Regions from separate parts of the Kluyvera ascorbata genome, predicted to be linked through region 1. Evidence: predicted binding sites of a transcription regulator. Region 1 holds the regulator's gene; each other region holds the start of a gene.
What was found. Region 1 encodes CRP, which controls carbon source genes, mostly activating them, when cyclic AMP is high. Its sites were predicted from a motif close to ATGTGANNNNNNTCACAT; they were not measured.

Region 1 (5,595 bases):
AGGGCCACGCGCTACTGGCAAACTTCCTCACGCGATAGTAGTTGCCATGACGTGATTTTTTATGCATATTTTGTGGATAAATTCTCACAATCATTGCTTCATCGTTTGCAGAAGGGCATGACATGGAAACCAAACAACCTGCTATTACCCGCGCGACCTTCGACCAGGTCATTTTGCCAATCTATGCACCAGCGGAATTTATCCCGGTGAAGGGCAAGGGGAGCCGCGTATGGGATCAGCAAGGCAAAGAGTACGTTGATTTCGCCGGCGGTATCGCGGTGACTGCGCTGGGCCACTGTCATCCGGCGCTGGTTGAAGCGCTGAAAACCCAGGGTGAGACGCTGTGGCACACCAGTAACGTCTTCACTAACGAACCGGCGCTGCGCCTTGGTCAGAAACTGGTGGACGCAACCTTCGCCGAGCGTGTGGTGTTTATGAACTCCGGAACGGAAGCTAACGAAACGGCTTTCAAGCTGGCACGTTACTATGCATCCACCCGTCATAGCCCGTACAAAACGAAAATCATCGCTTTCCATAATGCTTTCCACGGCCGTTCGCTGTTTACCGTCTCCGTTGGCGGGCAGCCGAAGTATTCCGACGGCTTTGGCCCGAAACCAGCGGATATCGTCCACGTGCCGTTTAACGACCTGCACGCGGTGGAAGCGGTCATTGATGACCATACCTGCGCTATCGTAGTTGAGCCGATTCAGGGGGAAGGCGGCGTACTGGCGGCTACGCCTGAATTCTTACAGGGCCTGCGTGCGCTGTGCGATAAGCATCAGGCGCTGTTGGTGTTTGATGAAGTGCAAAGCGGCATGGGGCGTACCGGGTCGCTGTTTGCCTATATGCACTATGGCGTGACGCCGGATATTCTCACCAGCGCCAAAGCGCTGGGCGGCGGTTTCCCGGTGAGCGCGATGCTGACCACCAACGACATTGCCAGCGCGTTCCACGTCGGCTCACACGGCTCCACCTACGGCGGTAACCCGCTGGCCTGTGCCGTTGCGGGTGCGGCATTCGATATTATCAACACTCCGGAAGTGCTTAACGGCGTGAACGCCAAGCGCGAGCGCTTTGTGCAGCACCTTCAGCATATCAACGCGAAGTACGATGTCTTTAGCGACGTGCGCGGCATGGGTCTGCTGATTGGCGCGGCGTTGAACGAGAAATACAAAGGCCGGGCGCGTGATTTCCTCTACGCCGCGGCGGACGTCGGTGTCATGGTACTGAACGCCGGGCCGGACGTGATGCGCTTTGCACCATCGCTGGTGGTGGAAGAGGTGGATATCGACGAAGGGATGCAGCGTTTCGCTCAGGCGGTCGCTAAAATCGTTAGCTAGCCCGTCGTTTTAACCAGCCTCCATGACGGGGGCGCTGTCGCCAGGCCACCGACGAGATGGTGTGCATGGTGCTCAGATGCCCCAGAATACGCTGAAGATGCTGTTCCATGGTACTTAACGGCCCATGGGACAGCGCGTCCGGCGATTCCATAATATTCACTTCACCGCTGCTTCCCGCCTCATCGTACTCCAGACGCTGTTGACAGCGCTGAAGGGCAATCTCACAGGATTCCAGATACTGCTGCGCGAGATCCGGCGTCAGCATGTTGTGCTCGCGTGCCAGCGTGGTCATGGCGTTGATATGCTCGACGATAAACTGACTGTGGGTGACCCACAGCTTCATATCTTCCAGATAGCGCGAGTTAAAGCCCGGTTCCTGCATGGCCTGGTTGAGCGTGTTGTAGAGCGTGTTGTGCGCCTGGTTTACGCGCATACGCTGATAGGCAAGCTTAGGCGCCTGCGGGTCGGGGCTCAGGATAAGACGAATGGCTTCCTGGTCGGCTTCCAGTGCCGCCTGAGCGTTTTGTCGAAGCTGACCGCTTTGCCACTGCGGCCACAGCCAGATCATCCCGCCAAAGGCAATCAGACAGCCGATGATGGTGTCGATAAAGCGCGCGACGATAAACTGCTCGCCGTTCAGCGTCAGAATTTGCAGGGTATAAACCGCGGTAATCGTAAAGCCGACGGTGGCCCAACCGTAGTGGCGACGGATTATCAGGTAGCTCCCCAGCGTGACGATAAGCATACCCGCTAACGCCAGTCCTTCTGAGATGTGGAAGTGCAGAACGACGGCGGCAATCACTAACCCTGCCAGCGTACCCGCCGCACGATGGAAAATACGTACGCGAGTTGCACCGTAGCCGTTCTGCGTGACCAGCAGCACCGTCATCAGGATCCAGTAAGGCTTTGGCAGATGCAGCGCGGCGCCCATCAGGCTGGCGATACTGAGCATTACGCTGAGCCGGGCGGCATTACGTAGCGCCGGAGATTTCAGCGACAGGTAGTTTTTGAGCGCCGCGAATAGCGGCAGGCGGCGCTCTTTATCGGCCATCAGGTTGCGCGGGTAGAGCGGGCGCTGGGAGCGCAGCACGCGGGCAATGCGGCTGAAGTGCCAGGCGCAGAACTGGCCAACCGGGTTATCTGGATGCTGGTCGGCAATTTTTTCCAGCGCGCCTATCTGCTTGTCCATATTGAAGCGGGTAGGGTAGCGGTGATAGAGAATATCGTCAGCCAGTACCCTCAGGCGTGACGCCACGGTCTGGGCGTTCCAGCGGATCACCGCTTCGGCGTGGCTGCGTTCAACCAGCTTTTGTACCTCTTCCGGCTGGTGCAGGCTGACGGAGATATGTTCTTGCAGGTCGAGCCCCACCTGGAAGGCGCGCAGCAGGCGCTTATAGTCGTTGTGCTGATTCGCGGCGAGCATATGCAGTTGCTGGTAGCACTGAGAGATGAGATCCACCACCTTCTGTTGACGAGTGAGCAGCGGCGGCAGCGCGGTGCTCGGGTCAGTGTGCTGGGTCAACAGGCTATATTTGGCTTCGCAGTACTCGGCGAGCTGTCGGTAGAGCAGGCTCAGCGATTCCCTCAGCGGCTGCTCGCGCCATATCCAGAACCACCACCAGTTAAACAGCCCATACCACAGCGTGCCGAACGCGTAGAGCAGTAGCGGCTCCCAGATGGGCATATTGCCCGCCAGGCTTAAGGTGAAGATAGAAGCAATCAGCGAGGCGGGCAGTAACCGCCCGTGCAGCGCGCTGATTTCCGCCGTGACGCCCAGCAGCAGCGCCAGCCCGGTGAGAATCAGCGGTAAGGGGATATCGCGCGCCAACAGCAGCTGTACGGCAAGGCTACATCCGGCAAACAGACAGCCACCGATAATCAGGCGTTTAAAGAAGCGCTTATGTGGGGTATCGAGGCCGGCGATATTGCAGCAGGCAGGCACCAATGAAAACAGCAGACCCTGCTGGAGATGGCCGAACAGAAGCCCGATGGCAACCGGCAGGCATAACACCAGCGTTTGCCGCAGTGCATAGTTGACTTCGGGGTGGTAAATCAGCCTGCGCCACATAGGGGGAAAAACAAAAATGGCGTATTGCTTTTACAATACGCCATTTTGGGCTGGATTAGCGGGTTCCGTAGACGACAATGGTTTTGCCGTGCGCGGAGATCAGGTTCTGATCTTCCAGCATTTTCAGAATACGGCCCACGGTTTCACGGGAGCAGCCAACGATCTGACCAATTTCCTGACGGGTGATTTTGATCTGCATACCGTCCGGGTGGGTCATAGCGTCCGGCTGTTTAGCCAGGTTCAGCAGGGTCTGAGCGATACGACCGGTTACGTCCAGGAAGGCCAGGTTACCAACTTTTTCAGAGGTGACCTGCAGACGACGCGCCATCTGAGAAGAGAGACGCATCAGAATGTCCGGGTTAACCTGGATCAGCTGACGGAATTTTTTATAAGAGATTTCAGCAACTTCACAAGCGGTTTTTGCTCGTACCCATGCGCTGCGTTCCTGGCCTTCTTCGAACAGGCCCAGCTCACCGATAAAGTCGCCCTGGTTAAGGTAAGAGAGGATCATCTCTTTGCCTTCTTCATCCTTGATGAGTACAGCCACTGAGCCTTTTACGATGTAATACAGCGTCTCTGCTTTTTCACCCTGGTGAATCAGCGTGCTCTTCGATGGGTACTTATGAATATGGCAATGAGACAAGAACCATTCGAGAGTAGGGTCTGTTTGCGGTTTGCCAAGCACCATGCGCGGTTATCCTCTGTTATAAGCTCTTCCCAGCGGCAAAAACATTGCAGCCACTGGTTGCAATAGTATCCTTCCCGTTACCTGGGAAGTCGGCTGTCGAATAGGGTCGCAGCCTGTAATGTGATGTCCTCTGCATACATGCAGTACGTTTATGTATTACCGTAGCATCCCGACTGTTTTAGCATAGCTTTAGCCGTGTGTCTCCTGGTGTCTCGCTTCAGCATGACGGCGATCGCCTTCCATTGCGAGAATTGTTATGTGCGCGTAATCTGAGAAGAAAATTGCAACCTGGGAGTTAAATATTATGCAAGCACGTGTGAAATGGGTTGAAGGGTTAACCTTCCTCGGTGAGTCTGCTTCTGGCCACCAAATTTTGATGGACGGTAACTCCGGCGATAAAGCGCCGAGCCCGATGGAAGTCGTGCTGATGGCCGCCGGTGGTTGCAGTGCGATTGACGTCGTCTCTATCCTGCAAAAAGGTCGCAATGACGTGACCGACTGCGAAGTGAAGCTCACTTCTGAGCGCCGTGAGGAGGCCCCGCGTCTGTTTACGCACATCAACCTGCACTTTATCGTCACCGGTAAAGCGCTGAAGGATGCGGCGGTATCGCGTGCGGTCGATCTGTCTGCTGAGAAATACTGCTCAGTTGCGCTGATGCTCGAAAAAGCGGTCAATATCACTCACTCTTACGAAGTGATTGAAGGCTGATTGCATGCTAGACGTAGCCCGGCCGAACGCAGTGACGCCGGGGACATTCCCGGCGTCGGTGCTTGCGCACCTCGTCCGGGCTACCTGGTCTTGATGCTAGTTCCGACCTTCCATCAGCCGCTGCACCAGCGGCGTCATGATTAATTCCATCGCCAGCACCATCTTCCCGCCGGGAACGACCAGCGTATTCATATGCGAGATAAATGAACCCTGCAACATGGCCAGTAACCACGGGTAGTCGATGTGCTCGAGATTACGGAAGTGAATCACCACAAAACTCTCGTCCAGCGACGGAATGCTTTTGGCTGCAAACGGGTTAGAGGTATCGACCGTTGGTACACGCTGGAAGTTGATATGGGTGCGGGAGAACTGTGGGGTGATGAAGTTGATATAGTCTTCCATTGAGCGCACTACGGAATCCATCACCGCCTCGCGGGAGTGACCGCGCTCACTGGTGTCACGGATCATCTTCTGGATCCACTCCAGGTTAACAATCGGCACCACGCCAACCAGCAGATCAACATGCCGCGCGACATCGTGCTGCGGTGTCACCACGCCGCCGTGCAGTCCTTCATAGAACAGCACATCGGTCGGTTCCGGTAACGGCTGCCACGGCGTAAACGTGCCGGGTACCTGGTTCCAGGGAACCGCTTCATCATAGGTATGCAGGTATTTGCGCGACTTCCCCTGCCCGTTCAGGCCGTAGTCGCGAAAGGTTTGTTCCAGCAGGCCAAAGTCGTTGGCATCCGGGCCGAAATAGCTGATGTGGCGGCCAAGATCACGGGCCTTG
Region 2 (5,595 bases), 380 kb from region 1:
CCACAGTACTTCGCCGGTTGCGACATCATATTTGTAGATAGCGGCCTGTTGTCGTTGCTCAGCGGTCTGGTTTTCCAGTAGGGTCATCAGGCAGAACATGTTGCCGTCTGGACCAAAGGTAATGTCGTGATGAAAACCATTACCTGCGGGGGCCTGGAAGGTTTGGCGGGCCTCACCTAATAGATTCATTTGTTTCAATGTTTGTGCGTAGGTTTCACCTGAGGTGGCAAAGATATCGAAGCCGGGATAAATAGCGCTACCGTCACTCTTCAGATTGTTATTATCCCAGGCGTCGGCAAATGCCATACGCAGGTCACCATTTTATCGTAGGCGGTGTAATAACAGGTTACCAGCCAGCCGTTGTATAACGTCTGGCTAGCAATTTCTTCGTCATTGATAATGAAGTCAACGGTCAGTGGTGTGTCACCATAATCCTGGCCAGTGGTGTCAGCGATAATGCTGAGTGTTTCATGGCTGCCATCCGAAAAAAAACACTCAATAATGATGGTGTTTTCTGCGTTGGCATAAAGGCCAATGACGGGAATGACTGGGTTTAATGTGTATTCATCATTTTCATGGCTTTGTTGAATAAATCGAACTTTTGCTGAGTTGAAGGATCAGATCACGCATCTTCCCGACAACGCAGACCGTTCCGTGGCAAAGCAAAAGTTCAAAATCACCAACTGGCCCACCTACAATAAAGCCCTCATCAACCGTGGCTCCATAACTTTCTGGCTGGATGATGAAGCTATTCAGGCCTGGTATGAGTCAGCAACACCTTCTTCACGAGGCAGACCTCAGCGCTATTCTGACCTTGCCATCACGACTGTGCTGGTCATTAAACGCGTGTTCAGGTTGACCCTGCGGGCTGCACAGGGTTTTATTGATTCCATTTTTACACTGATGAATGTTCCGTTGCGCTGCCCGGATTACACCAGTGTCAGCAAGCGCGCAAAGTCGGTTAATGTCAGTTTCAAAACGTTCACCCGAGGTGAAATCGCGCATCTGGTGATTGATTCCACCGGGCTGAAGGTCTTTGGTGAAGGCGAGTGGAAAGTCAAAAAGCATGGCCAGGAACGCCGTCGTATATGGCGAAAGTTGCATCTGGCAGTTGACAGCAAAACACATGAAATCATCTGTGCAGACCTGTCGCTGAACAATGTGACGGACTCAGAAGCCTTCCCGGGTCTTATCCGGCAGACTCACAGAAAAATCAGGGCAGCATCGGCAGACGGCGCTTACGACACCCGGCTCTGTCACGATGAACTGCGGCGTAAGAAAATCAGCGCGCTTATCCCGCCCCGAAAAGGCGCGGGTTACTGGCCCGGTGAATATGCAGACCGTAACCGTGCTGTTGCGAATCAGCGGCTGACCGGGAGTAATGCGCGGTGGAAATGGACAACAGATTATAACCGTCGCTCGATAGCGGAAACGGCGATGTACCGGGTAAAACAGCTGTTCGGGGGTTCACTGACGCTGCGTGACTACGATGGTCAGGTTGCGGAGGCTATGGCCCTGGTACGAGCGCTGAACAAAATGACGAAAGCAGGTATGCCTGAAAGCGTGCGTATTGCCTGAAAACACAACCCGCTACGGGGGAGACTTACCCGAAATCTGATTTATTCAACAAAGCCCATTTTCATAGGTAAACGCACTGTCCGGAGTTTTTCCTTGAACGCGATAACTGAATCTCATTGGTAGAACGGCGGTAATGTTAACGTTTGCGGAGAGCATGTTTTTGTTGAACGGATTAACGATAACGCTAGTCTGAATATCGGTAGGCATAATGGTCCTCTTTGTTTTTTAAGTGAATGCAGATAATTTTTAATGGCAGCCTAGATGAATCTGAGGATACTATTCAATATGTGAGGTGAATTGTTGATGTGTTTTTATATAATATATTTATGGAGTGTGCTTTCGTGATGTAATTGCGAGCCTAATCACATATAAAAATAAACATAAAGAGAAAAGCAAAAAACATAATTCAAAAATATAAAATGCTAATCTTAATATGGCGTCAGATGATTCAAACCAACGGATAAATTATGAATAATTCGCTGTTGACGCTAAAAGAGAAGATCGGCTTTAGTCTGGGTGATGCGGCAAGCCATATTGTTTTCGACAATGTGATGCTGTATTTAATGTTCTTTTATACCGATATAGCGGGCCTGCCAGCGGCTTTCATTGGAAGTATGTTTCTGGTAACACGAATATTAGATGCTATTTCCGATCCCTGCATGGGATTACTTGCAGACCGCACACGAACTCGCTGGGGAAAATTCCGTCCTTGGTTGCTCTGGGCCTCAATCCCCTTTGGCATCAGTTGCGTCCTGACCTATACCGTACCGGATTTATCGCTTACAGGAAAAATGGTTTACGCGACAATAACCTATATCTGTCTGACGTTGATGTACACCATCGTCAATATCCCATACTGCGCACTGGGCGGTGTTATCACTAGCGACCCTCAGCAGCGAATGTCTTTGCAGTCCTGGCGTTTCGTTCTGGCGACTGCGGGTGGGATGTTATCCACCGCACTGATGATGAACCTGGTCGACTGGTTCGGCGGTGGTGATAAAGCGTTTGGCTTTAAAGCCAGCATCACTCTGCTGTCAGTGATTGCCGTTGTGATGTTTTTTATCTGTTTCTCTACCACCAAAGAGCGTGTTGTCGCCCCGCCAACCAGCGTGGGTTTTAAAGGAATGCTGGGTGATTTACGGGATATCTGGAGAAACGATCAATGGCGAGTGGTTGGGTTTCTGACAGTGTTTACTATTGTTGGCACTTCAGTTCGCGGCGGCGTAATGATGTATTACGTCACCTGGATTATGGAATCACCTAAACTCTTTTCAATATTCCTGACCACCTACTGCGTGGGCAATATTGTGGGCAGTGCCATAGCGAAGCCGCTCAGCGGGCGATTTTGTAAAGTCTCGGTATTTATCTACTGCAACCTCATCCTGACTTTACTGAGCTTTGCGATGTTTTTTGTGCCAATGGACACCATGGTGGTGATGTTCTGCCTGATCTTTGTGATTGGCGTACTGCATCAGATTATGACGCCGATTAAATGGGTGATGATGGCTGATACGGTGGACTACGGTGAAGTGGTCAGCGGTAAGCGCCTGACGGGAATTAGCTTCGCAGGCACGCTGTTTGTGTTGAAAATGGGCCTCGCCGTCGGCGGCGCGGTAATTGGCTGGATGCTGGCTGCAGGGGGATATCAGGCCGGAGCCAGCGCGCAAACCCCTGCTACGCTTAACACCATTATCGCGCTATTTACCATTGCGCCAGGGATTTGCTATCTGCTTTGTGCGCTTACGGCAAAACTGTTCTACAAGCTGACGACCGAGAAAATGACGCAAATTTCAGCAAATCTGGTCGTGAAGCCTGATTGATTGTTTTAGCCCAGTGGTCAGGTAGAATTGTTGATACTTTGAACAATCGGGAACCATCAAGGAGTAAAGATGAACATTTCCCGCCTTGGAGAAGCACCCGATTACCGCTTTTCACTGGCTAATGAGCGCACGTTTCTGGCGTGGATTCGCACCTCGCTGGGATTTCTGGCCGCGGGTGTGGGGTTAGATCAGCTGGCACCCGACTTCGCGACGCCGGTGATTCGCGAGGCGCTGGCGCTCCTGCTGTGCCTGTTTGCCGGTGGTCTAGCCATCTATGGCTACCTGCGCTGGCTGCGTAATGAAAGAGCGATGCGCCTGAAAGAGGATCTGCCCTATACCCGCAGCCTGCTGGTGATAAGCCTGATCCTTACTCTAGTCGCTGTGGTGGTGATGCTGCTGGTGCTTTATGCCGGATAGCCGCAAAGCCCGCCGTCAGGCTGATCCTGGGCTACAGCCTGAGCGCACGTCACTGGCCTGGTTTCGCACCTTGCTTGGCTACGGCGCGCTGATGGCGTTAGCGTTGAAGCATAATTGGCATCAGGCAGGCGCACTATTTTGGGTTTCGCTAGCCGTGTTGGCGGTTGTCGCCATCATCCTCTGGCGCTACACCCGCAATCGTAATGTAATGGACGTTAAGCACAGCGATTTTTCCCAGCCGGGCGCGGTGCGTGACAAATTTATGATCTCTCTCGCGGTGTTATCCCTCGCAATGTTGTTTGCTGTTACCCACATTCGCCAACTCATTATTTTTATCAGGGATTTAGCATGACAGGATGTCAGGTAATGGCCAAACCGGCCAGCTCTCGCTGTAACCTTAACTGCCGCTACTGTTTCTATATCGAAAAACCCGAACAGCCGATGATGGATGACACCACGCTGGAGCGATTTATCAGCCAGCACATCGCGGCGCAGCCGGGGCCGGAGGTTAGTTTTGCCTGGCAGGGCGGAGAACCTACGTTGTGCGGGCTGGCTTTTTTTCAGCGCGCGCTGGCGTTACAAAGGCAGTATGCCAATGGCAAAAAGATCCACAACGCCTTCCAGACCAATGGCCTGTTGCTCAATGATGACTGGTGTCGTTTTTTTCGCGAGAACGGCTGGTTGGTGGGCATTTCACTCGATGGCCCGGCGGACCTTCACGATGCCTGGCGCGTTAATCGCAGCGGCAAACCGACGCACCATAAGGTGATAAAGGCAATTGAGACGCTGACGAAACACGGCGTTGAGTTTAATCTGCTGGTGGTGGTTAATCGCCTGAATAGCCAGCAACCGCAGCGCTTGTATCGTTATCTCCGCGGCCTCGGCACGCCGTTTTTACAGTTTATTCCGCTGGTTGAGCGCAATGGTAGCGGCAAACTCAGCGCTGAATCGGTCACCTCTGAGGACTGGGGTGCCTTTTTGACGGGCGTATTTGATCTCTGGGTACGTGAAGATATTGGCCGGGTTTATGTTCAGCTGTTTGACTCGACGCTTGGCGTCTGGAGAGGCTATCCGTCGCAGATGTGTGCATTCAGCGAAACCTGCGGCCATGCTTTTGCGCTGGAGGCTAACGGCGATCTCTACCAGTGCGATCACTACGTGTATCCCGAATATTATATCGGCAATATTCATCAACAGACGCTACAGGCGCTGAACGTGACGCCTGAGGCGATCGCTTTTGGGCAGCAAAAAAAACAAAGTCTGAAAGATGACTGCCGCCAGTGTCCAGTGCTTCAGTTTTGTCACGGCGATTGCCCAAAACATCGGCTGGCCAACGGCAAAAGCGCGCTTTGTCACGGCTATCGCCACTTTTTCACCTACAGCGCGCCATACATGAAAGCGATGCGTGACCTTCTCAAACAGCGCCGCTCACCGCGGGAATTGATGGCGATGTTAAGCCAGGCTTCATAAGCTTTTTCTGTTTGCCAGACGGGTCTGCCGGATGGCAAACAGGTCAAGGTCTCCGCTACGGATTCTGGTATCACTATCTCTTCACTGTGATGATGCATCTGGAGTCTCTATGCCGCTCGTGCTGCCCCGGGAAACGCACTTTCACCATCCGCTGGAAAGCGTGGTATTCCATTTCTGGAAACCGGAAAAAAATATCAGCCATGAACACACCCATGAATACTGCGAACTGTTTCTGGTGGGCAGCGGCAGCGGGATACACGTCATCAATGAAAAACCGTATCTGCTGAGTAGCGGTACGCTCTGCTACCTG
Region 3 (5,595 bases), 1.6 Mb from region 1:
CGATAATCAGCCACTGTTTCACTTCCGGATGCTGTACCAGCAGGGAGTTACCGGCATCGAATGCACCCGGGATATCGTTAGATTTGGTAGGTACCTGATAGATTTGTTTTTCCGGGAAGCCCGCCGCTTTCAACGCGTCCATTGAACCGGTCGTACGACGGCGCGCCGTATCCAGTTCGTTCGCGGTGATGGCCATCACGCCGGTCGTTTTCACATCCCAACCGCGCTTTTGCATTTCTTTGTAGAGTTCCTGGCCCTGACGCGCGCCAATTTCGCTCGCCGCCATCATAACCAACGGTACATCTTCCATCGGTTTACCTTTGGCGTTGACGAACTGATCGTCGACGGTGATCACTTTCATGTCATAGCCGCGCGCTTTAGCCACAATGGCTGGCCCTAATTTCGGGTCTGGGGTGCAGATAACAAAGCCTTTTGCGCCGCTAGCCGCCAGGCTATCAATCGCATTCAGCGTTTTCTCCCCGTCCGGCACGGCAATTTTAATCACGTCAAAGCCGAGGTCTTTACCGGCTTTATCGGCAAATTTCCATTCCGTCTGGAACCAGGGTTCCTCGGGTTGTTTCACTAAAAAACCGAGCTTGAGATTTTCAGCCATAGCTGATTGTGACATAACCGCTGCCAGACCAATGGCCGCCAGCGCTTTGGTAAATTTGTGCATGGTTAACTCCAGCCTTAATGTTCTTTTATGTAGGGAAAAATCAAATAGGTGATTTAAATTAGACATAAAACAAAGTATTAGCCGTATTATTAACAGCGTTAACGTTGTTGAAACATTAATAGCCCGGAATGCGTTTTCCAGAAGAGAGCGGCATCACACCGCAGAATTACAGTAGGGTGATGCATATATTCAGCAATTAAGTACATATAGAAAGCGTGAATTGTCGGACAATTCACGCTAAGGGATAGCAGATTTATCTATATAACGAGTGGGAAAATCCCTTTAACCGGAATTTGTTAACAATTACCAGCGGTAATAGATGTGATCGGCATGGTCGCGAACCGGCGCTTCATCACCCAGCAGGCGAGCGGCAACGGTGAAGGCGAAATCAAAGACATGACCAAAGCCTTTGCCGCTAATCAGATTGCCATCTTCGACAACCGGTGCATCAACATATTCACCGTTTTTCACATCCTGCCATAAATCCCCGGAGCAAACGTAACGGCGCCCTTTCAGCAAGTCATTACCTGCTAATACACGTGCCGCCGCAGAGCAGATTGGGCAGATAAACTTACCTGCCGCATCGTGGGCCGCGACGAATTTAACAACATCGGCATTCGCCGCCAGATTCACGCTCCCCTGAGGGCCGCCTGGCAGGACAACCGCGTCGTACAGCGTATCAAGGCGTTCTGCCAGCGTCGCATCGGCAACCATCGGAATATCGTGATAGCTGACAACCGCTCGGGACTCAGCGCAGGACACCAGTTCAACGCCAATGTGCAGACGACGTAGGATATCAATCGTGACAATCGCTTCCCCTTCTTCAAAACCTGGGGCCAGCAGTACAGCAACCTGTTTCATTTTAACTCCTGTCATTTTAATCAACGCATCTTCCCTGAGGCGGCAAAACGGGAAGAACTTGCGTACCCTTAATTACGGCAAACAGCATCTACCGGCTGTCTAATAGCAAAAATGATCTAAAACAAATTTAACCTTGTTTTGATATTCAAGACAGCCACTTAAAAATACATGCTTTGTCTGATAAACATTATTCGTAAAATGCCATTCATCGTAAATAATACGTATTAATTTCGCTTTAACTTTAATATTCATTGAAAAACAAGATCGCGATCACACTTTAAATGCCCATCGAGCCCTAGCAAACCTCATGTTAACAAAGCCTTACGGAAATTATACAAACGCGTTATATTCACTGTTAATCATCGCATTAAGAAAATATATCTCTGCCAATGGCGTTAATTTTAATATAGGTTGTAACGAAACGTAAAAAGCAACCCATGAGACTTTTCTTATATCTACACTCAGCGTATTATTTTTTTGACGAAGGGATTTAATATCCCAAAGTCAGACGCAAGGACTACAGGTAATATGTAGTCACACTCTAACGCGGAAATAGCGCATGGTTAGCGGCTATTACGAACTATGCGATTTAACGCGTATCGTTCCTACCAGCAATAAGGATATTTGTATGGCAGTTCCAGGAATGGTTCAAAAGCTTAATGCACAGATGAATCTTGAGTTTTCTGCATCTAATCATTATTTGCGTTTGAGCGAGTGGTGCTCAGAACATAGGCTGAATGGGACCGCGACGTTTCTACGTTCACGGGCTCAGTCCAGCGTAACGCAGATGATGCGCGTGTTCGACTATATGAAGAAGTCTGGCGCTTATCCGGTGGTTAAAGCTTTTGAAACCAACGAAGATAAATGCGCGACCCTCGAAGATCTTTTCCTGAAAACAATCGAAGGCCATGACCAACGTGCTTCAACGCTGTCAGAATTAACTGAACAAGCTAAAGTGCTTCATGACGATAACACCCTGACGTTCCTGAACGCTTTGGAAGAAGAGCAGGAACAGGATGGTATCTTGCTGAAGACGATTCTGGATGAAGTTCGCAGCGCACGAAAAGCCGGTCTTTGCATTCAACAAACCGACCAGCATCTGCTGAATATCGTGACTCAGCAGCAACATTAATTGATTTCAGAAGGGCGGCGTCTCCGCCCTTCTTTTATTGGTATTCCGGGCCGTTTGCCCGAAACCTCACCGCGTATTAGTGCGTTGCATCCTGTGGCGCAAACTTCAGCTCAATCAGTGCAATCGCTTTCTGTATCGCTCGCAGCGTCACCGGGTCAGCCCCTGCTGGGTGGGCGGTAAAATCGATGGATTTCAGTTGGCTCGCCATTTTTTCACGGACTTCAACCGGGGCGATAACGTCGATGACGTCGAGGATCTGTTTGATAACGAGCTGGCAGGCTACCACATCGGAAACCAGTTCATCGTTCGGGGTCAGGTTCTGAGACATTTTTTGCTCCTATTTTGCGGAGCGTAATAGTAACCTACTTTCGCAGAAGATAAAAAAACCTGCCGTGGCAGGTTTTTTTTATCAGAACATAGCGCCTGGCGGTACGTCTTTGAAAGTTTTGCAGTAGTTCTCAAACATGCTTTTGAGGATTTTACGCATGCGCTGTTTCATGTTGATGCTCCGGTTTTGTTATGCAGGTGTTATTGTCTTTACGCACATAATATGACCACCGTCACAAAAATCAACCGTTTTGCGACAAAAATCACACTAGTTTTATCGATTGCGTTAAATTTATAAAAATTTTGTTATAGAAATCGACCACTTACCAAAACTACAAAAGCTATAAATTTTAAAAATTATTTTGATAGGGTAAAACAACCATGAGTGAGCCTCTCCAGGCCCAGGCGAGCCGCGGGGTATCCCCTGCTGCGCTGCTTGTGGCCGGTGCATTCTTTATGGAGTTCCTGGATGGTACGGTGATTGCCACCGCCCTTCCTGATATGGCGAAAACATTTGGCGTTGAAGCCGTCGACCTGAACATCGGCATCAGCGCCTATCTGATCACCCTCGCCGTACTCATCCCCGCCAGCGGTTGGATTGCGGATCGCTTCGGCGCCAGAACTATCTTCAGTCTTGCGCTGGCTATCTTCACCGTCTCCTCCGTTTTCTGCGGGCTAGCCACCAGCGCGCACAGCTTTGTGGCTATGCGTATTTTGCAAGGCGTCGGCGGCGCGCTGATGGTACCGGTCGGGCGACTCGCCGTGCTGCGTACCACGCCCAAGCACCTATTGATTACCGCCATCGCCACGCTCACCTGGCCCGCGCTGATTGCCCCCATTATTGGGCCACCGCTTGGTGGGTTCATCACCAAAGTCGCAGACTGGCGCTGGATTTTCTTTATTAACGTTCCACTTGGCATCATCGCCATTCTTCTGGCACTGAAGATAATCCCTAATATCCGTGACGATGAGCGGAGACCCTTTGATCTGCCGGGATTTGTGGCGACCTCGGTCTCGATGGTGAGCCTGGTCTATGCCATGGAACTACTGGGGGCTGAAAAATTACAAGGTGGGTTAATCGTCGGCCTGCTGGTGCTCGGCGGCGTCACCTTCTATTACGCACTGCGCCACTTCCGCAACAGTCAATGGCCAATGATTCGTATGGACGCCCTACAGGTCCCAACGTTTAAAGTCACGATGTACGGTGGATCGCTATTCCGCGCCTCCATCAGCGCCGTGCCGTTCCTGCTGCCGCTGCTGTTTCAGGTGGGCTTCGGTATGGATCCGTTCCATTCCGGCCTGCTGGTGCTGGCGGTATTCGTGGGTAACCTGACGATTAAACCGGCTACGACGCCGCTCATCCGCAAGCTGGGATTCCGCCGCCTGCTGCTGCTCAACGGCGCGTTAAACGTCATTGCGCTTGTTGCCTGCGCCTTCTTAACGCCGCACACGCCGGTATGGGTGATAATGCTGGTGCTCTACCTTGGCGGCGTGTTCCGCTCCATTCAGTTCACCGGGGTCAGTACGCTGGCTTTTGCCGACGTACCGTCCGCCCAGATGAGTTACGCCAACACGTTATTCAGTACCGCCAGCCAGCTGGCTATCGGCCTTGGCATAACGCTTGGCGCTATCGGTATTCGTTTGGGTGAGAAAGTCAGCGCTATACTGAGCCTCGGCGATGTTCCAGGCATTAGCTTCCGTTTGGCGTTCATCTTTATCGCGCTGATTTGTCTGGTGGGGATGATTGATACGCTGCACTTAACGCGGGATGCGGGCAGTTCGGTGTCGAAGAAAGTGAAACAGTAACCCATCCGGGATGGGTCTGGTTGCAAGGTACGGTGAGCCGTTGACCGTACCAACAAAAAACCCACGCCTGAGCGTGGGTTTTTATTTATCCGTTGAGCGTCAGGCTTACGCCAGAACCTCACGAACAAAAGCTTCGATCTCTTTGTTCTGGCAGTTTTCGAAGAAACATTCCTGGAAACGCTGACCGGAAACGGCGGTTTTCACCAGCGCTGGGTCGATAGCGCGCAGGGTATCCAGATAGTTTTCTTTCACCACGGCCGCTTTCACCTGGTTCAGAATACCGGCGTTGCGAACCTGCGGCTCTTTACGCTCTGGCGGATAGCCTTCGCCGTTACGACCGGTGAACGCTTTTTCAAACATGTAGCGAACGTTCAGCTCTGCGCCCCAGCCATAGCCTTTTGCAAAGGCCAGAGACAGTGCGTTACCGTTGTTGATCTGAGCAAACAGGAAGGCGTCTGCTGGATCCAGGCAGTAACCGCACACAACGCCTGGGTGAATGTTCAGAGACATCATCGCGCCCTGGCCGGTACCGCAACCGGTCACGACGAAATCGACCGCTTTGGAGTTCAGCAGGATGCTGGCCATGATGCCCAGATGGATGTAGGTCAGGTGATGATCGTTTTCATCGCTCATACCCACGTTATAGACCGGGAAGCCTTTTTCATCGGCAACGGCTTTTAACTCATGATGAATAGTCGCGTTTTTGCTGGCCTGGCTATTTTCCATCATCAGTGCAATTTTCATTCTTTCCTCTCCTGAAAGCTAAGCGGGGTTATCCGCAGTCGTTCGATTA
Region 4 (5,595 bases), 1.8 Mb from region 1:
AACGGTTTTCTTGTTGATCAGGTGCTTAGGACCAACGTTTTCAGAGATGGAGTTACCACCCCATGAACCACAACCCAGGGTCAGGGAAGGTGCGAGTTTGAAGTTGTAGAGGTCACCGATACCACCCTGGGAAGCAGGGGTGTTGATCAGGATACGCGCGGTTTTCATCATCTGACCGAAGTGAGCAACGCGTTCTGGCTGGTTGTCCTGGTCGGTGTACAGGCAAGAGGTATGACCGATACCGCCCATCGCAACCAGTTTTTCAGCTTTCTCAACGGCATCGTTGAAGTCTTTTGCACGATACATCGCCAGGGTTGGAGACAGTTTTTCGTGTGCAAACGGCTCGCTTTCGTCAACAACTTTCACTTCACCAATCAGGATCTTAGTGGTTGTTGGAACGGTGAAGCCTGCCAGTTCAGCAATTTTGTATGCTGGCTGACCAACGATAGCGGCGTTCAGCGCGCCATTTTTCAGGATAATGTCCTGAACGGCTTTCAGCTCTTTGCCCTGCAGCATGTAGCCGCCGTGGCTGGCAAAACGTTCGCGAACGGCATCGTAAACGGAGTCAACAACAACAACGGACTGCTCAGAAGCACAGATAACGCCGTTATCGAAGGTTTTAGACATCAGCACGGATGCAACAGCACGTTTGATATCAGCGGTTTCGTCGATAACAACAGGGGTGTTACCTGCGCCAACGCCGATTGCTGGTTTACCGGAGCTGTATGCTGCTTTAACCATGCCTGGACCACCGGTCGCGAGGATCAGGTTAATTTCAGGGTGATGCATCAGTGCGTTAGACAGTTCGACAGACGGTTGGTCAATCCAGCCGATCAGATCTTTTGGCGCGCCAGCAGCGATTGCCGCTTGCAGAACGATGTCTGCTGCTTTGTTGGTCGCATCTTTCGCACGTGGGTGTGGAGAGAAGATGATGGCGTTACGCGTCTTCAGGCTGATCAGCGATTTGAAGATAGCGGTAGAAGTTGGGTTAGTGGTTGGTACGATACCGCAGATGATGCCGATTGGTTCAGCGATGGTGATGGTACCGAAAGTGTCGTCTTCAGACAGAACACCACAGGTTTTTTCATCTTTATAGGCGTTGTAGATATATTCAGACGCGAAGTGGTTTTTGATCACTTTGTCTTCAACAATACCCATGCCAGATTCGGCAACGGCCATTTTTGCGAGAGGGATTCGAGCATCTGCAGCGGCCAGAGCGGCGGCGCGGAAGATTTTGTCAACTTGCTCTTGAGTGAAACTGGCATATTCACGCTGGGCTTTTTTTACGCGCTCTACAAGTGCGTTAAGTTCAGCGACATTAGTAACAGCCATAATGCTCTCCTGATAATGTTAAACTTTTTTAGTGAATCATCTGCTCGACAAGTCAGTATAGACAAATCGCCTGCAGCTGGCGAAAAAGTTAAGAAAACAAGGTGTTATCCACAACTGATTCACTGATTTACTAAAAGAGCTTTAATTTAGCCAAGGAGCTCACCGAGCTGGATACGCCGTTTTTTATCAGAGCGTCTCCCTTTCGGTGTAAGCAGATTACTCACTTCTGAGTACGATTTGCATGATCTAAATCAAGTTTAAGCCAAGCTGACACCTTTCAGCATGACCCTTTTAGCAAATTATTAATGCTGTTAATCAATCGTGAGTAGAGGTGGGTTTAACATTAGCATATTTTATACAACTCAGTAACACTCTGTTTTGTACCCGGTTTTATGGATAATTCAGATGAACCTAAGGCTTAAACAGGGTATTGTCAGCGCAAATTATGGTTTGCCGTTCGTCAAATACTAACTTTTAATGATGCTCTGGGGTTAACGTGATTCAAACGCTGTTTGATTTTCCTATCTTCTTTAAGTTCTTTATCGGCCTGTTTGCGCTGGTCAACCCGGTAGGGTTGATTCCCGTGTTCATCAGCCTGACAAGTAATCAGACGGCGATGGTACGCAACAAGACCAACCTGACGGCGAGTCTCTCTGTTGCCATTATCCTGCTAACTTCGCTTTTCCTTGGCGACGTTATTCTGCAACTGTTTGGAATTTCCATCGATTCTTTCCGTATAGCCGGTGGGATTCTGGTCGTCAGCATTGCGATGTCGATGATCAGCGGGAAACTGGGGGAGGATAAGCAGAATAAACAGGAGAAAACGGAAACCTCGGTACGAGAAAGCCTGGGCGTTGTGCCGCTGGCTCTGCCGCTGATGGCTGGCCCTGGGGCGATTAGCTCAACCATTGTGTGGGGGACGCGCTACCATTCCCTTCCTTATTTGTTAGGCTTCTCACTTTCTATTGTGCTTTTTGCTTATTGCTGTTGGGGCATTTTCCGTATTTCACCCGGGCTTGTGCGTATGCTGGGGCAGACGGGCATCAACGTTGTGACACGTATCATGGGGCTGCTACTGATGGCTCTGGGTATTGAGTTTATTGTGACGGGTATCAAATCTATCTTCCCAGGCTTGGTCGGTTAATTATTCTACGGCGGTAGTGACGCGCTAGCCGTCATTACCGCCGTGACTATCGGAAAAACATATTCTTCAACTTTTGTTACATGCCATACATAATTAATTTGAATGTTATGAAAAAATATTAAATATCAATAGGCTATAACTTCATTTTCTGCCTGCCATCTCGAACCATCATGTTATTTCTCTCACACCATACTCTGATACTTGCTGTTAGATAATTGAAATGATATTAGTAATTTCAGTTTCAATGCAGAGTTATGTGCTAAAAAATAAGCAACTGTTAATTTTTTGTACAAAAAACACGCAAGCGTTCAACGCGCGCAGTTCCAGGACTGTTTTTTTTATCTATCTATTTGAAAAATATTGAGTTCAGATAGATTGGTTTTGCGATTACGCTAACGACCATCGCGCAAAATGTTGAACAAAAGAGAATTGGTTAACAAATTTGCAAATTATATTGGCGGCAGTGGTAGGCATTTGGTACTTTCCGGCCAGGGTAATTTTCAAGATAAAGTTTTGTAAACGATAACTGTTTCTAGTTGTAAATAGTTATGAACAGAATAAGAAAGGCTTCCCGACAGGGGGGAGGCTTTTAATGAATCGACGTCAGGTTGCCAATAAGAGCAGCCGTAATAAAAAAGTCGGTGATAGCAGCAGTAAACGACCCGGCAGACGCAAAAATCTCCTGCGCTGTACGGGAACCCGAAAGGGGACTAAACAGGCTGGCGTGAGTCAGTAATAATAATGAACGGAGTATCAACACAATGTCCATCATCACAAAAAAAAGCCTGGTTGCGGCAGGCATTCTATCCGCACTGATCGCGGGAAGTGCTATGGCTGCAGATGTTCCTGCAGGCGTGCAGTTGGCAAGCAAGCAAACGCTCGTGCGTAACAGTGGCGCAGAACCACAGTCTCTCGACCCGAATAAAATTGAAGGGGTACCTGAGGCGAATATTAGTCGCGACCTGTTCGAAGGGTTGCTGAATACCTCTCCTAAAGACGGTCACCCGATTCCGGGCGTTGCAGAAAGCTGGGATAATAAAGACTTTAAAGTCTGGACATTCCACCTGCGTAAAGACGCTAAATGGTCTAACGGCCAACCGGTTACCGCACAAGATTTCGTATATAGCTGGCAGCGCCTGGTGGATCCGCAAACTGCTTCCCCCTATGCGAGCTATCCGCAGTACGGCCATATCGTGAACGTTGATGAGATCATCGACGGTAAAAAAGCGCCGAGTGAACTGGGCGTGAAAGCGCTGGATGACCACACGCTGGAAGTCACCTTGAGTGAACCAGTGCCTTACTTCTATAAATTGCTGGTTAACCCGGCCATGTCTCCGGTCTACAAGCCAGCCATTGAAAAATTCGGCGAAAAATGGACTCAGCCTGGTAATATCGTGACCAACGGTGCTTACACCCTGAAAGATTGGGTTGTTAACGAACGTATCGTGATGGCACGTAACCCGCAGTATTGGGACAACGCCAAAACCGTCGTTGACGAAGTTACCTGGCTGCCAACGTCTTCTGAAGTGACCTATGTGAACCGCTACCGTAGCGGTGAGCTGGATATGACCTATAACCAGCTGCCAATTGAACTGTTCCAGAAGCTGAAAAAAGAGATCCCGAACGAAGTTCACGTCGATCCGTATCTGTGTACTTATTACTACGAAATTAACAACCAGAAAGCACCATTTACCGACGCACGTGTTCGTACCGCGCTGAAGCTGGGTCTGGATCGCGATATTATCGCCAACAAAGTGAAAGGCCAGGGCGACCTGCCTGCATATGGCTACACTCCGCCGTATACCGATGGCGCGAAGCTGACCGAGCCAGAATGGTTCAAGTGGTCACAGGAAAAACGTAACGAAGAAGGTAAGAAACTGCTGGCTGAAGCAGGCTATACCGCTGACAAGCCGCTGACCTTCAACCTGTTGTACAACACCTCCGATCTGCACAAGAAACTGGCTATCGCAGCGGCTTCTCTGTGGCGTAAAAACCTCGGCGTAGAAGTGAAGCTGGTGAACCAGGAATGGAAAACCTTCCTTGATACCCGTCACCAGGGTACCTACGACGTTGCGCGTGCGGGCTGGTGTGCGGACTATAACGAACCCACTTCCTTCCTGAACACCATGCTGTCCGGCAGCTCCATGAACACGGCGCACTATAAGAGCGAAGCGTTCGATAAGATCATGGCTGAGTCCGTGAAAGCGTCTAATGAAGAACAGCGTACCGCCGCGTATGCGAAAGCTGAACAACAGCTGGATAAAGATACCGCGATCGTACCGGTCTATTACTATGTGAACGCCCGTCTGGTGAAACCATGGGTTGGCGGCTACACCGGTAAAGACCCGATGGATAACGTTTATACTAAAGATCTCTACGTTATCAAGCATTAATGGCAATACGTGGGGCGGGTGCTGGCTCGCCCCATCGTGTCTTATTTGAGAGCAGTGCAAAGGCACATGCCAGAAGGTACGGGCAATGTTAAAATTTATATTACGTCGCTGTCTGGAAGCGATTCCGACGCTATTTATTCTTATTACTATTTCCTTCTTTATGATGCGTCTCGCCCCGGGAAGTCCGTTTACGGGTGAACGTACGCTGCCGCCAGAAGTGATGGCGAATATCGAAGCGAAATACCATTTAAACGATCCAATTCTGGTTCAGTACGGTAATTACCTGAAGCAGCTTGCTCATGGTGATTTCGGTCCTTCCTTTAAATATAAAGATTATACGGTTAACGATCTGGTGGCGGTGAGCTTCCCGGTATCCGCGAAGTTGGGCGCCGCGGCGTTCCTGCTGGCCGTTATATTCGGTGTCACTGCCGGGGTTATTGCGGCCTTAAAACAGAACACCAAATGGGATTACGCGGTCATGGGGGTGGCAATGACCGGGGTGGTCATACCGAGCTTCGTTGTCGCGCCGCTGCTGGTGATGATATTTGCGATCACGCTGCATTGGCTGCCCGGTGGTGGCTGGAACGGCGGGGCGATTCAATTCATGATCCTGCCGATGGTGGCGCTCTCTCTGGCTTATATTGCCAGCATTGCGCGTATTACCCGCGGCTCGATGATTGAAGTTTTACACTCCAACTTCATCCGTACCGCACGGGCGAAAGGGTT

Region 2: MY052_RS00115 (glycoside-pentoside-hexuronide (GPH):cation symporter) is a predicted target of CRP. The motif match lies at 1,929-1,946, and genes of this name have one in related genera.
Region 3: azuC (stress response protein AzuC) is a predicted target of CRP. The motif match lies at 3,248-3,265, and genes of this name have one in related genera.
Region 4: MY052_RS10470 (YchE family NAAT transporter) is a predicted target of CRP. The motif match lies at 1,781-1,798, and genes of this name have one in related genera.

The regions. Positions count from the first base shown of each region.
Region 1 is NZ_CP096201.1:405,799-411,393, forward strand. It holds gene pabA (aminodeoxychorismate synthase component 2) at 1-38, shown strand, start outside; gene argD (bifunctional acetylornithine/succinyldiaminopimelate transaminase) at 123-1,340, shown strand; gene MY052_RS01825 (YccS/YhfK family putative transporter) at 1,333-3,408, opposite strand; gene crp (cAMP-activated global transcriptional regulator CRP) at 3,464-4,096, opposite strand; gene MY052_RS01835 (OsmC family protein) at 4,401-4,805, shown strand; gene MY052_RS01840 (phosphoribulokinase) at 4,902-5,595, opposite strand, start outside.
Region 2 is NZ_CP096201.1:22,750-28,344, forward strand. It holds gene MY052_RS00105 (aryl-sulfate sulfotransferase) at 1-306, opposite strand, end outside; gene MY052_RS00110 (IS5 family transposase) at 610-1,578, shown strand; gene MY052_RS00115 (glycoside-pentoside-hexuronide (GPH):cation symporter) at 2,046-3,398, shown strand; gene MY052_RS00120 (YidH family protein) at 3,468-3,815, shown strand; gene MY052_RS00125 (DUF202 domain-containing protein) at 3,805-4,167, shown strand; gene MY052_RS00130 (anaerobic sulfatase maturase) at 4,164-5,285, shown strand; gene MY052_RS00135 (helix-turn-helix domain-containing protein) at 5,395-5,595, shown strand, end outside.
Region 3 is NZ_CP096201.1:1,980,460-1,986,054, reverse strand. It holds gene MY052_RS09340 (arabinose ABC transporter substrate-binding protein) at 1-676, opposite strand, end outside; gene MY052_RS09335 (DJ-1/PfpI family protein) at 980-1,537, opposite strand; gene MY052_RS09330 (non-heme ferritin-like protein) at 2,166-2,669, shown strand; gene MY052_RS09325 (DUF2766 family protein) at 2,746-2,997, opposite strand; gene azuC (stress response protein AzuC) at 3,079-3,168, opposite strand; gene MY052_RS09315 (MFS transporter) at 3,378-4,802, shown strand; gene MY052_RS09310 (RpiB/LacA/LacB family sugar-phosphate isomerase) at 4,908-5,546, opposite strand.
Region 4 is NZ_CP096201.1:2,219,183-2,224,777, forward strand. It holds gene adhE (bifunctional acetaldehyde-CoA/alcohol dehydrogenase) at 1-1,332, opposite strand, end outside; gene MY052_RS10470 (YchE family NAAT transporter) at 1,829-2,476, shown strand; gene MY052_RS10475 (hypothetical protein) at 3,066-3,278, opposite strand; gene oppA (oligopeptide ABC transporter substrate-binding protein OppA) at 3,238-4,869, shown strand; gene oppB (oligopeptide ABC transporter permease OppB) at 4,955-5,595, shown strand, end outside.